Linked DNA regions of Archangium violaceum. The main gene of each other region encodes a partner of the protein of the gene in region 2 in a complex. Links are inferred from orthologs where the notes say so. Each region holds a gene or a part of one and is shown on either strand. Other genes may lie near its edges.

Region 1 (3,039 bases), 1.2 Mb from region 2 along the record:
CGTCGATCGCCACGATGAAGGGACGCGCGCTCATGAGGCGAGCACCTCCCGCAGCGCCTCCACGCAGCGCGCGTTCTCCTCGGCCGTCCCCACCGAGATGCGCAGGGACGTGGGATAGCCATTGCCCGCCACCGGCCTCACGATGACGCCCTTGCGCAGCAGGCTCTCGTAGAGCGCCACCGCCGGCCGCCCGAAGTCCGCCAGCACGAAGTTGGCCCGGCTCTTCGTCAGGCGCGCCCCCAGCTTCGGCAGCTCCGTCTCGTAGAAGCGCAGCCCCTCGCCGTTGAGCTCGCGCGTGCGCCGCACGTGCTCCGCGTCGTCCAGCGCCGCCAGCCCGGCCATCTGCGCCGGAATCGTCAGGTTGAAGGGCATCCGCGTGCGCTGCAGGTACCCCGCCAGCTTCGCGTCCATCACCCCGTACCCCAGCCGGATGCCCGCCAGCCCGTAGATCTTGCTGAACGTGCGCAGCGCCACCACGTTGGGGTGCTTCCGGAAGTACTCCACCGCGCTGAAGTACTCCGGCCAGTCCACGAACTCGAAATAGGCCTCGTCGTGGACCACCAGCACGTGCTCCGGCACCTTCGCCAGGAAGGCCTCCCACTCCTGGCGGCCGAACGTCGTGCCCGTGGGGTTGTCCGGGTTGGCCACGAAGATCAGCCGCGTGCGCGGGTTGATCGCCTTCGCCATGGCCTCCAGGTCGTACCGGTGCCCCTCGCGCATGGGCACCTCGGCGAAGGGCCGCCCGTGCGCCTGCGTGGAGATGCGGTAGGCCGGGAACGAGCCACTGCTCAGCAGCACCTCCTCCTCCGGCGTGGTGAAGGTGCGGATGAGCAGCTCGATCAGCTCGTTCGAGCCGCTGCCCAGCACCACCTCCTCCGGCTTCACGCCCAGGTGCGTGGCCAGCCGACGCACGAGCGTGTGGCTGCTCGCGTCCGGGTACAGATGCACCTTCTGCGCGGCCACCCTCATGGCCTCGATGGCCTTGGGCGAGGGCCCCAACGGGTTCTCGTTGGAGGCCAGCTTGATGACACCCGTGAGACCGTACTCCCGCTCCGTCTCTTCGATGGGTTTGCCCGGAACGTAGGGCTTGAGCGTCTCGATGTACGGAGGGACGAGCGGTCTCATGGCAGGTGCGTCCTTTGAACGGCTAACGCCCGGAGAACACGCCGAGCGCGCGGAACTTCTGGTAGCGGTCCTGGACCAGCTCGTCACCCGTCAGCTCGGTCAGCTCGCCCAGGTGCTTGCGTAGCGCCTTGCCCAGGTTCTCCGCCGCCCGGGAGTAGTCGCGGTGCGCTCCGCCCGCGGGCTCGGGGATGACCTCGTCGATGACGTTCAGCTCCTTGAGGTCCTTGGCCGTCAGCTTCAGCGCGTCCGCCGCCTTCTCCGCCTTGGACGCGTCACGGTAGAGGATGGACGAGCACGCCTCGGGGGAGATCACCGAGTAGATGCTGTTCTCCAGCATCAGCACGCGGTTGCCCACGCCGATGGCCAGCGCGCCACCCGAGCCTCCCTCGCCAATGACCGTGGAGACGATCGGCACCTTCAGCCGGCTCATTACCTCCAGGTTGTACGCGATGGCCTCGGCCTGCCCGCGCTCCTCCGCGCCAATGCCCGGGTACGCTCCCGGCGTGTCCACGAAGGTCAGGATGGGCTTCTCGAAGCGCTCGGCCAGCTCCATCAGCCTCACCGCCTTGCGGTAGCCCTCCGGGCGCGGCATCCCGAAGTTGCGCGCCATGTTCTCCTTCGTGTTCCGCCCCTTCTGGTGGCCGATCAGCATCACCGTCTTCCCATCGAAGCGCGCGAAGCCGCCCACGATGGACGGGTCCTCTCCGAACAGGCGGTCTCCCGCCATCTCGAAGAAGTCCGAGAACAGGTGCTGGACGTAGTCCATGAAGTACGGCCGGGAGCTGTGGCGCGACAGCTGCACCACCTGCCACCGCGAGAGATCACTGAAGATCTCCGTCTGCAGTTTCTTGGCCTTCTTCTCCAGCTTGGAGATTTCCGAGGTGAAATCCACCGAGCCGCTCGCCGAGAGGGCCTTGAGCTCGTCAATCTTCTTCTCCAGCTCGATGAGCGGGCGCTCGAAATCGAGTGGATAGTTGATGCCGTTCGCCATGGCGCCGGACCCCTATCACCTGCCCCCAGGGCTTTACAACGCGCAACCCGTTACGCGGTGCGTAGAATCCCCTCCCCCTTCCTTCCGTCGGAGAGTCATGCACCGCCTGCTGCTCCTGCTCGCCCTCGTCCTGGCCGCCCCCTCCTCCGCCCAGTCCGCCCGCTCCCTCAACACCGAGGGTTTCCGCCTCTACCAGGCCGGTAAGTACCCCGAAGCCTTGGAGAAGTTCCAGGCCGCCGCCCAGGCCGACCCCAAGCTCGCCCTCGCCCACTACAACGTCGCCGCCACCCTGGGCGTCCTCCGCAAGCAGGGCCAGGTGTGTCAGTACGAGGCCTACCGGGAGACCATCCTCGAGCGGCTCAATACCTCCGTCCGGTTGGATCCCCGCCGCCTCACCCGCGCCAAGGAGGACGCCGACCTGGACCCCATCCGCGACACCGTCGGCTGGCAGCGCCTCCTGGGCCGCTCCCCCGAGCGCCTGGCCGATGTCCCGGAGATCCTCCGCCGTGTCACCTGGTTCTCCCCCGGCGAGGGCGTCTACGGCTCCACCCGGAAGCTCACCTTCCCCGATGGTCGACGCGTCGTCCTCTGGCGCCGCGTCATCGAGGACTCCGCCAATCCGACCCGCACCGAGGAGGTGAGTGGAACGTATACCCTCAAGGGTCGCACCCTCACCCTGTCCTTCCCCGGCAAGAAGCCCCTCTCCGGCAAGATGACCCCCCGCGGCGTTCTCGAGATCGACGAGCTGGGGAGGTTCCTCGACTCCCCCTCCGAGTGCGAGGCATAGGACGGACTCCCCCCTCCGGGGCTTGGCGGACCGGCGACCCCTGCCCAACCTCCTCTCACGGAGGTGGCGGGGTATGGTGCGGCTCAAGGGTCCGCAGTGGGGATTGGTGGCCTTGGTGGCGGGGACTCCCTTCTTC
Region 2 (2,742 bases):
CCTCGTGTCGTACCACGTGCTTCCTCGTGGACGACGTGCTCGCGCTCGACGCGGGCGCGCTCACGAGCTCCCTCACGCTCGAGCAGCTGTGCAAGGTGGACGACATCCTCGTCGGGCACAGCCACTTCGACCATGTGAAGGATCTGCCGCTGATGGCGGATCTGATCATCGGCCGGCGCGACAAGCCGCTCACCATCCACGCCTCGCGCGAGTGCGCCCGGGCCCTGCGCGAGAACATGTTCAACAACGCGCTCTGGCCGGACTTCACCCGCATCCCCACGCGCAAGGAGCCGGTGCTGCGCATCAAGCCCTTCCGGGCCGGCAGCACCTTCCAGGTGGGGCCCTACACGGTGCAGTCCATCCCCGTGCACCACCCGGTGGAGTCCTGCGGCTTCATCATCACGCGCGGCCGCACCTCGCTGGGCATGAGTGGTGACACCGGCCCCACCGACAAGCTGTGGAAGGTGCTCAACCAGACGCCCACCCTCAAGGCGTTCCTGGTGGAGACGAGCTTCCCCAACGCGCTGCAGCATCTGGCCGACGTGTCCGGCCACCTCACCCCGCGCACGCTGGGGAGCGAGCTGACCAAGTTCAACCGCAACGGCTGCGCCGTGCTCATCTACCACCTCAAGCCGGCCTTCATTCAGCCCCTGAAGAAGGAGCTGGCGGAGATGCCGGTGGAGGTGCTGGAGCTGGGCGACACCTTCGAGTTCTAGCCCGGCCGTTGCCCGGACGGACGACCTGGACGGTCGTGCCCGGGGGCGGGGACTCGGATGGGAGTTGACGGCCCCCGGCAAGTGGGATTAACCCGGCCGCTCCATGGCCTGGTTCTCCAAGAAGCCCCGTATCGCCACCGCCCCCGAGCCCATCGAAGCCCCCAGCCGCATGCAGGGACTCTGGGCCAAGTGCGAGAACTGCGACGAGATCATCTACCGGCAGGAGTTGGAGAAGAACCTCAACGTCTGCCCGCACTGCGATCACCACCTGCCCTGGCCGGCGCGAGCCCGCCTGACGTCCCTGTTGGATCCGGACAGCTTCGAGGAGTTCGACAAGGAGCTGGAGCCGCAGGACCCGCTCACCTTCACGGACACGAAGAAGTACAAGGACCGGCTCCGTTCCACGCGCAAGTCGCTCGGCGAGAACGACGCCTTCATCTCCGGCGTGGGCCGCATCGAGGGCAAGCCGGTGTCCATCGGCTGCTTCGTCTTCGAGTTCATGGGCGGCTCCATGGGCTCGGTGGTGGGTGAGAAGGTCACCCGCGTGTTCGAGCGCGCCTACGAGCTCAAGTGCCCGGCCATCGTCTTCTCGGCCTCGGGCGGCGCGCGCATGCAGGAGGGCATCTTCTCCCTCATGCAGATGGCCAAGACGAGCGCGGCCATCGCCCGCTTCCGCAACGTGGGCAAGCCGTACGTCTCGGTGCTGCTGCACCCGACCACCGGCGGCGTGGCGGCCTCGTTCGCTTGGCTGGGGGACTTCATCCTCGCCGAGCCCAAGGCCCTCATTGGCTTCGCCGGCCCGCGCGTCATCGAGCAGACCATCCGCCAGAAGCTCCCCGAGGGCTTCCAGCGCTCGGAGTTCCTCGTCGAGCACGGGATGATCGACGCCATCGTGCCGCGCAAGGAGCTGCGCGCGGCGCTGGGACAGGTGCTCGGCCTGCTCGGGTAGCCTCGCTCCATGACGCTGCCCCGGACGCCGGCGGAGGCCCTGGAGTTCTTCTCCCGGCTGAGCCCCTCCAGCATCAAGCTCGGCCTCGAGCGCGTCCAGGAGACGCTGGAGGCGCTTGGCTGTCCCGAGCGCCGCTATCCCGCGCTCCACGTGGCGGGCACCAACGGCAAGGGCAGCACCTGCGCCTTCTCGTCCGCGGCCCTCCACGCCGCGGGCCACCGGGTGGGGCTCTACACCTCGCCCCACCTGGTGCGCGTCAACGAGCGCATCCGCGTGGACGGGGTGGAGATCTCGGACGAGGTGTTCGGCCGCCGCGTCCTGGAGGTGCTCGAGCGGCACCCGGCCGCGGCCACCTCGCTCACGTACTTCGAGTTCGGCACCGTGGTGGCCTTCTGGCACTTCGCCCAGGAGGCCGTGGACGTGGCCGTGGTGGAGGTGGGCCTGGGCGGGCGATTGGATGCCACCAGCGCGTGCCAGCCGCTCGTCACCGCCATCACCCCGGTGTCGTTCGACCACATGGAGTACCTGGGCAACACGCTGGGAGCCATCGCCGGGGAGAAGGCCGGCATCCTCAAGCCGGGCGTGCCCGTGGTGGTGAGCCGCCAGGAGCCCGAGGCCCTCGCCGCCATCGAGCGCAGGGCAGGGGAGGTGGGGGCCGCGTTGCTCCTCGAGGGCCGCGACTTCTCCCTGGTCGCCCGTCCGGACGGCGCCCTGGCCTACGAGGGGCCGGGCCTCTCACTGGAGGGTCTCACGTTGGGGCTTCGCGGGGAGCACCAGCGACAGAACGCGGCGGTGGCGCTCGCCGCCCTGGGGTTGCTCTCCACGCGGGGAGTGCCCGTCTCTCCGGAGGCCCTGCGGATGGGGCTCGCCGGGGCTCGCTGGCCCGGGCGCCTGGAAGAGATCGGCGGCCAACCCCCCGTCCTGCTGGATGGCGCTCACAACCCCGCTGGCGTCGAGGTGCTGCTCGCTGGCCTGCGCTCGCTCTACGCCGGGCGTCGCGTCCACTGCGTTTTCGGCGTGGTGGCCGACAAGGACCGCGGACCGATGCTGCGCGCGCTCCTGCCAAGCTGTACCTCG
Region 3 (3,138 bases), 5.6 Mb from region 2 along the record:
CACGAAGCGCGTGTCGTAGTTGCCCTCGACGAAGGCGTCCTCCGCCATCGCCGCCCGGTGGAACGGGATGTTGGTGCGGATGCCCTGCACCACGTACTCGCCCAGCGCCCGCTGCATGCGGCGGATGGCCGTGGGCCGGTCCTCCGCGTAGACGATCAGCTTGGCCAGCAGGCTGTCGTAGTACGGCAGCACGGTGTAGTTCTCGTACGCACTGGAGTCCACACGCACGCCATAACCGCCGGGGACGCTGTAGGCGGTGATCTTCCCCGGCCAGGGGGCGAAGGTGATGGGGTCCTCGGCGTTGACGCGGCACTCGATGGCGTGGCCGCGCATCTGGATGTCTTCCTGCTTGCGCTTGAGCGGCTCGCCGGAGGAGAGCGTGATCTGCTCGCGGACCAGGTCGATGCCGGTGACGAGCTCGGTCACCGGGTGCTCCACCTGGATGCGGGTGTTCATCTCCATGAAGTAGAACCGCCCGTTCTCGTCGAGCAGGTACTCGATGGTGCCCACGTTGTTGTAGCCGAGCTTCTGCATCGCGCGGATGGAGACCTCGCCCATCTCGCGGCGAAGCTCCGGGGTGAGCGCCGGCGAGGGGCTCTCCTCGATGAGCTTCTGGTGGCGCCGCTGCACGGAGCACTCGCGCTCACCCAGGTGGATGATGTTGCCGTGCTCGTCGGCCACGACCTGGATCTCGATGTGGCGCGGCTTCTCCACGTACCGCTCGATGTAGAGGTCGCCGTTGTTGAAGGAGGCCACCGCCTCCGCGGCCGCCGTGGCGAAGGCCTGGGCCAGGGCGCCCGGCTCGCGGACGATCTTCATGCCCTTGCCACCACCGCCGGCCGCCGCCTTGAGGATGACGGGATAGCCGATCTCCTTGGCGAAGACCTCGGCCTCGCGGGCGTCCTTCACGGTGCCCGCGCTCCCGGGCAGCAGGGGCAGGCCCGCCTCGCGTGCCGCGGCGCGCGCGCGCACCTTGTTGCCCATCAGCGAGATCATCTCCGGCCGGGGGCCGATGAAATGAATCTTGCAGTCCCGGCACACCTTGGCGAACTCGGAGTTCTCCGAGAGGAAGCCGTAGCCCGGGTGGATGGCGTCCGCACGCGTGATTTCGGCCGCGGAGAGCAGCTGCGGGATGTTGAGGTAGCTCTCCTTGGACGGCGGCGGACCGATGCACACCGACTCATCGGCGAACCGTACGTGCAGCGCATTGGCGTCCGCCGTGGAGTGCACCGCCACAGTGGCGATACCCAGCTCGCGGCAGGCGCGGATGACCCGCAGGGCAATCTCCCCGCGGTTGGCGATCAGCACCTTCTTGAACACGATGTCGTGCCTCCGCGGGGCGTCAGACCGCCCGCGTATGTCAGACCGGCTCGATGCGGAACAGCGCCTGGCCGAACTCGACCGGCTGCCCGTTCTCCACGAGAATCTCAGCCACCCTGCCCGCCACGTCGGCCTCGATCTCGTTCATCAACTTCATGGCCTCGATGATGCAGAGCACCTGGCCCTTCTTCACCACGGTGCCCACATCCACGAAGGCGGGCTGCTCCGGCGCGGGCGTCCGGTAGAACGTTCCCACGAACGGGCTGGTGACGACGTGACCGGGCTTCTCCGCGGCCGGAGCCGCGACCGCGGCCGGGGCGTGCGCCATGACCGGAGCGGACGCCACGGGCGCGGCGGACACCGGTGCGGCCACCACGGGCGCGGGGCTCACCGAGGGCGACACGGGAGCCGCGTGAACGATGGTGGGCGCCGGCACGGGGCCCCGGCGGATGAACAGCCGCTCCTCACCCCGCTGCCACACCAGCCGCGTCACCTCGGAGGCCTCGAGGATCTCCACGATCTGCCGGAGCGCCTCCACATCCAGGGAGGTGGTGTTGCCCTCCACGCGGACGTTGCCTGCCTGCTCGGCGGGCGCCGACTCCGTTCGGGTTACCTTGCGCTTGGTTGCCAATTCCGTCCCCTCCCTGAACCGCTGTGGGCCGACTAGCCCGCGGTGGCCACGCGCGTGAGGTACTTGCCATCGCGCGTGTCGATCTTGAGGATGTCACCCTCGTTGATGAAGAGCGGCACGTTGACGGTGTAGCCCGTCTCCAGCGTGGCCGGCTTCAACGCACCGGACACCGTGTCGCCACGCACGCCCGGATCGCACTTCGTGACCTTCAGGTCCACCGAGTTCGGCAGGGTCACGCCAATGGCCTTGCCGTTGTAGAACAGGATGGACGCGTTGATGTTCTCCTTGAGGAAGTTCTTCGCCTCGCCGAGCACGTCCGCGCTGATGAAGGTCTGCTCGTAGTTGCGCGTGTCCATGAAGTAGAAGTCGCCGGCCTGCTCGTACAGGTACTGCATGTCCTTCTCTTCGATGTCCGGCTTGCCCACCTTGTCACCGGACTTGAAGGTCGGCTGCAGCACGCGCCCGGACAGCAGACTGCGGATCGACGTGCGCACGAACGCCGAGCCCTTGCCCGGCTTGACGTGCTGGAACTCGACGATCTCGAAGGGCTCGCCGTCGACTTCGATCTTCATGCCCTTGCGGAACTCGGACGTATCAATGACACCGGCCATGGACAGGCTCCTTCGGACAGCTTGAAAAGTCCGGGGTGTCTAGCCGATGGGGCCGCGCCTTGCAAAGCGGAAAGGCGCGGCGCGCTGCGCCGTCCGCCCGGCAGGCTACAGCTCGGCGAGGATCTTGGGGGCGGTCACCCGGAGGACGTATCTGCCCTTTCCGTAGTTACCGTCCGCCCGGAGCGCCAGGACCAGGAAGTATTCCGGAGACACCAGGCGCATCAGCGTGAGCACCCGCTCGCTGTTGACGCTGACCTCCTGGACGGCGCCCGTCTTGAGGGTCTCGGCGGCCTGCCGCAGCTGACCGAGCAGGTTGGCGTACTCCACCCAGGCCCCGGTCAGCTCCAGATCACCCGCCTCGTCCCGCTGATGGGTCTCCACGGCGATGCCGTCGAAACCCATCACACTGCAGGCCAGGGCCCCATCGACCTGGTTGACCACCGACTCGAGGTGCGTGCGGAAGGACATGGCTGCCGCCTTGTAGGAGGGCCAGGGGGTCAGGTCAAGGCGTCGTTGTGGGGGGCGGCGGGCGGCAGATGTTGCCCACGTCCTGGCCCAGCTGGCCGCAGGGCCCCA

The links.
Region 1: the proteins of accD (region 2) and JRI60_RS29340 are in contact, whole or in part, in a solved structure (PDB 8UXZ), measured with the Escherichia coli proteins. The link is inferred for Archangium violaceum from one-to-one orthologs.
Region 3: the proteins of accD (region 2) and accB are in contact, whole or in part, in a solved structure (PDB 8UXZ), measured with the Escherichia coli proteins. The link is inferred for Archangium violaceum from one-to-one orthologs.

Annotation. Positions count from the first base shown.
Region 1 is NZ_CP069396.1:7,394,514-7,397,552, forward strand. Bases 133-2,943 are described here. They hold JRI60_RS29340 (acetyl-CoA carboxylase carboxyltransferase subunit alpha), read right to left. Parts: upstream 2,117-2,943; coding sequence 1,148-2,116; downstream 133-1,147. Other genes in these bases: hisC (histidinol-phosphate transaminase), read right to left, coding at 133-1,125; JRI60_RS29345 (tetratricopeptide repeat protein), read left to right, coding at 2,214-2,903. Also shown: cmk ((d)CMP kinase), read right to left, coding at 1-34; more of hisC, read right to left, coding at 31-132; JRI60_RS29350 (hypothetical protein), read left to right, coding at 2,977-3,039. UniProt on the Escherichia coli protein: Component of the acetyl coenzyme A carboxylase (ACC) complex. First, biotin carboxylase catalyzes the carboxylation of biotin on its carrier protein (BCCP) and then the CO(2) group is transferred by the carboxyltransferase to acetyl-CoA to form malonyl-CoA.
Region 2 is NZ_CP069396.1:8,565,331-8,568,072, reverse strand. It holds accD (acetyl-CoA carboxylase, carboxyltransferase subunit beta), read left to right. Parts: upstream 1-819; coding sequence 820-1,665; downstream 1,666-2,742. Other genes in the region: JRI60_RS34040 (bifunctional folylpolyglutamate synthase/dihydrofolate synthase), read left to right, coding at 1,675-2,742; JRI60_RS34050 (MBL fold metallo-hydrolase), read left to right, coding at 1-716.
Region 3 is NZ_CP069396.1:2,921,101-2,924,238, reverse strand. Bases 157-3,066 are described here. They hold accB (acetyl-CoA carboxylase biotin carboxyl carrier protein), read right to left. Parts: upstream 1,952-3,066; coding sequence 1,361-1,951; downstream 157-1,360. Other genes in these bases: JRI60_RS12100 (hypothetical protein), read right to left, coding at 3,065-3,066; JRI60_RS12105 (roadblock/LC7 domain-containing protein), read right to left, coding at 2,668-3,030; efp (elongation factor P), read right to left, coding at 1,984-2,562; accC (acetyl-CoA carboxylase biotin carboxylase subunit), read right to left, coding at 157-1,320. Outside these bases: more of accC, read right to left, coding at 1-156; more of JRI60_RS12100, read right to left, coding at 3,067-3,138. UniProt on the Escherichia coli protein: This protein is a component of the acetyl coenzyme A carboxylase complex; first, biotin carboxylase catalyzes the carboxylation of the carrier protein and then the transcarboxylase transfers the carboxyl group to form malonyl-CoA.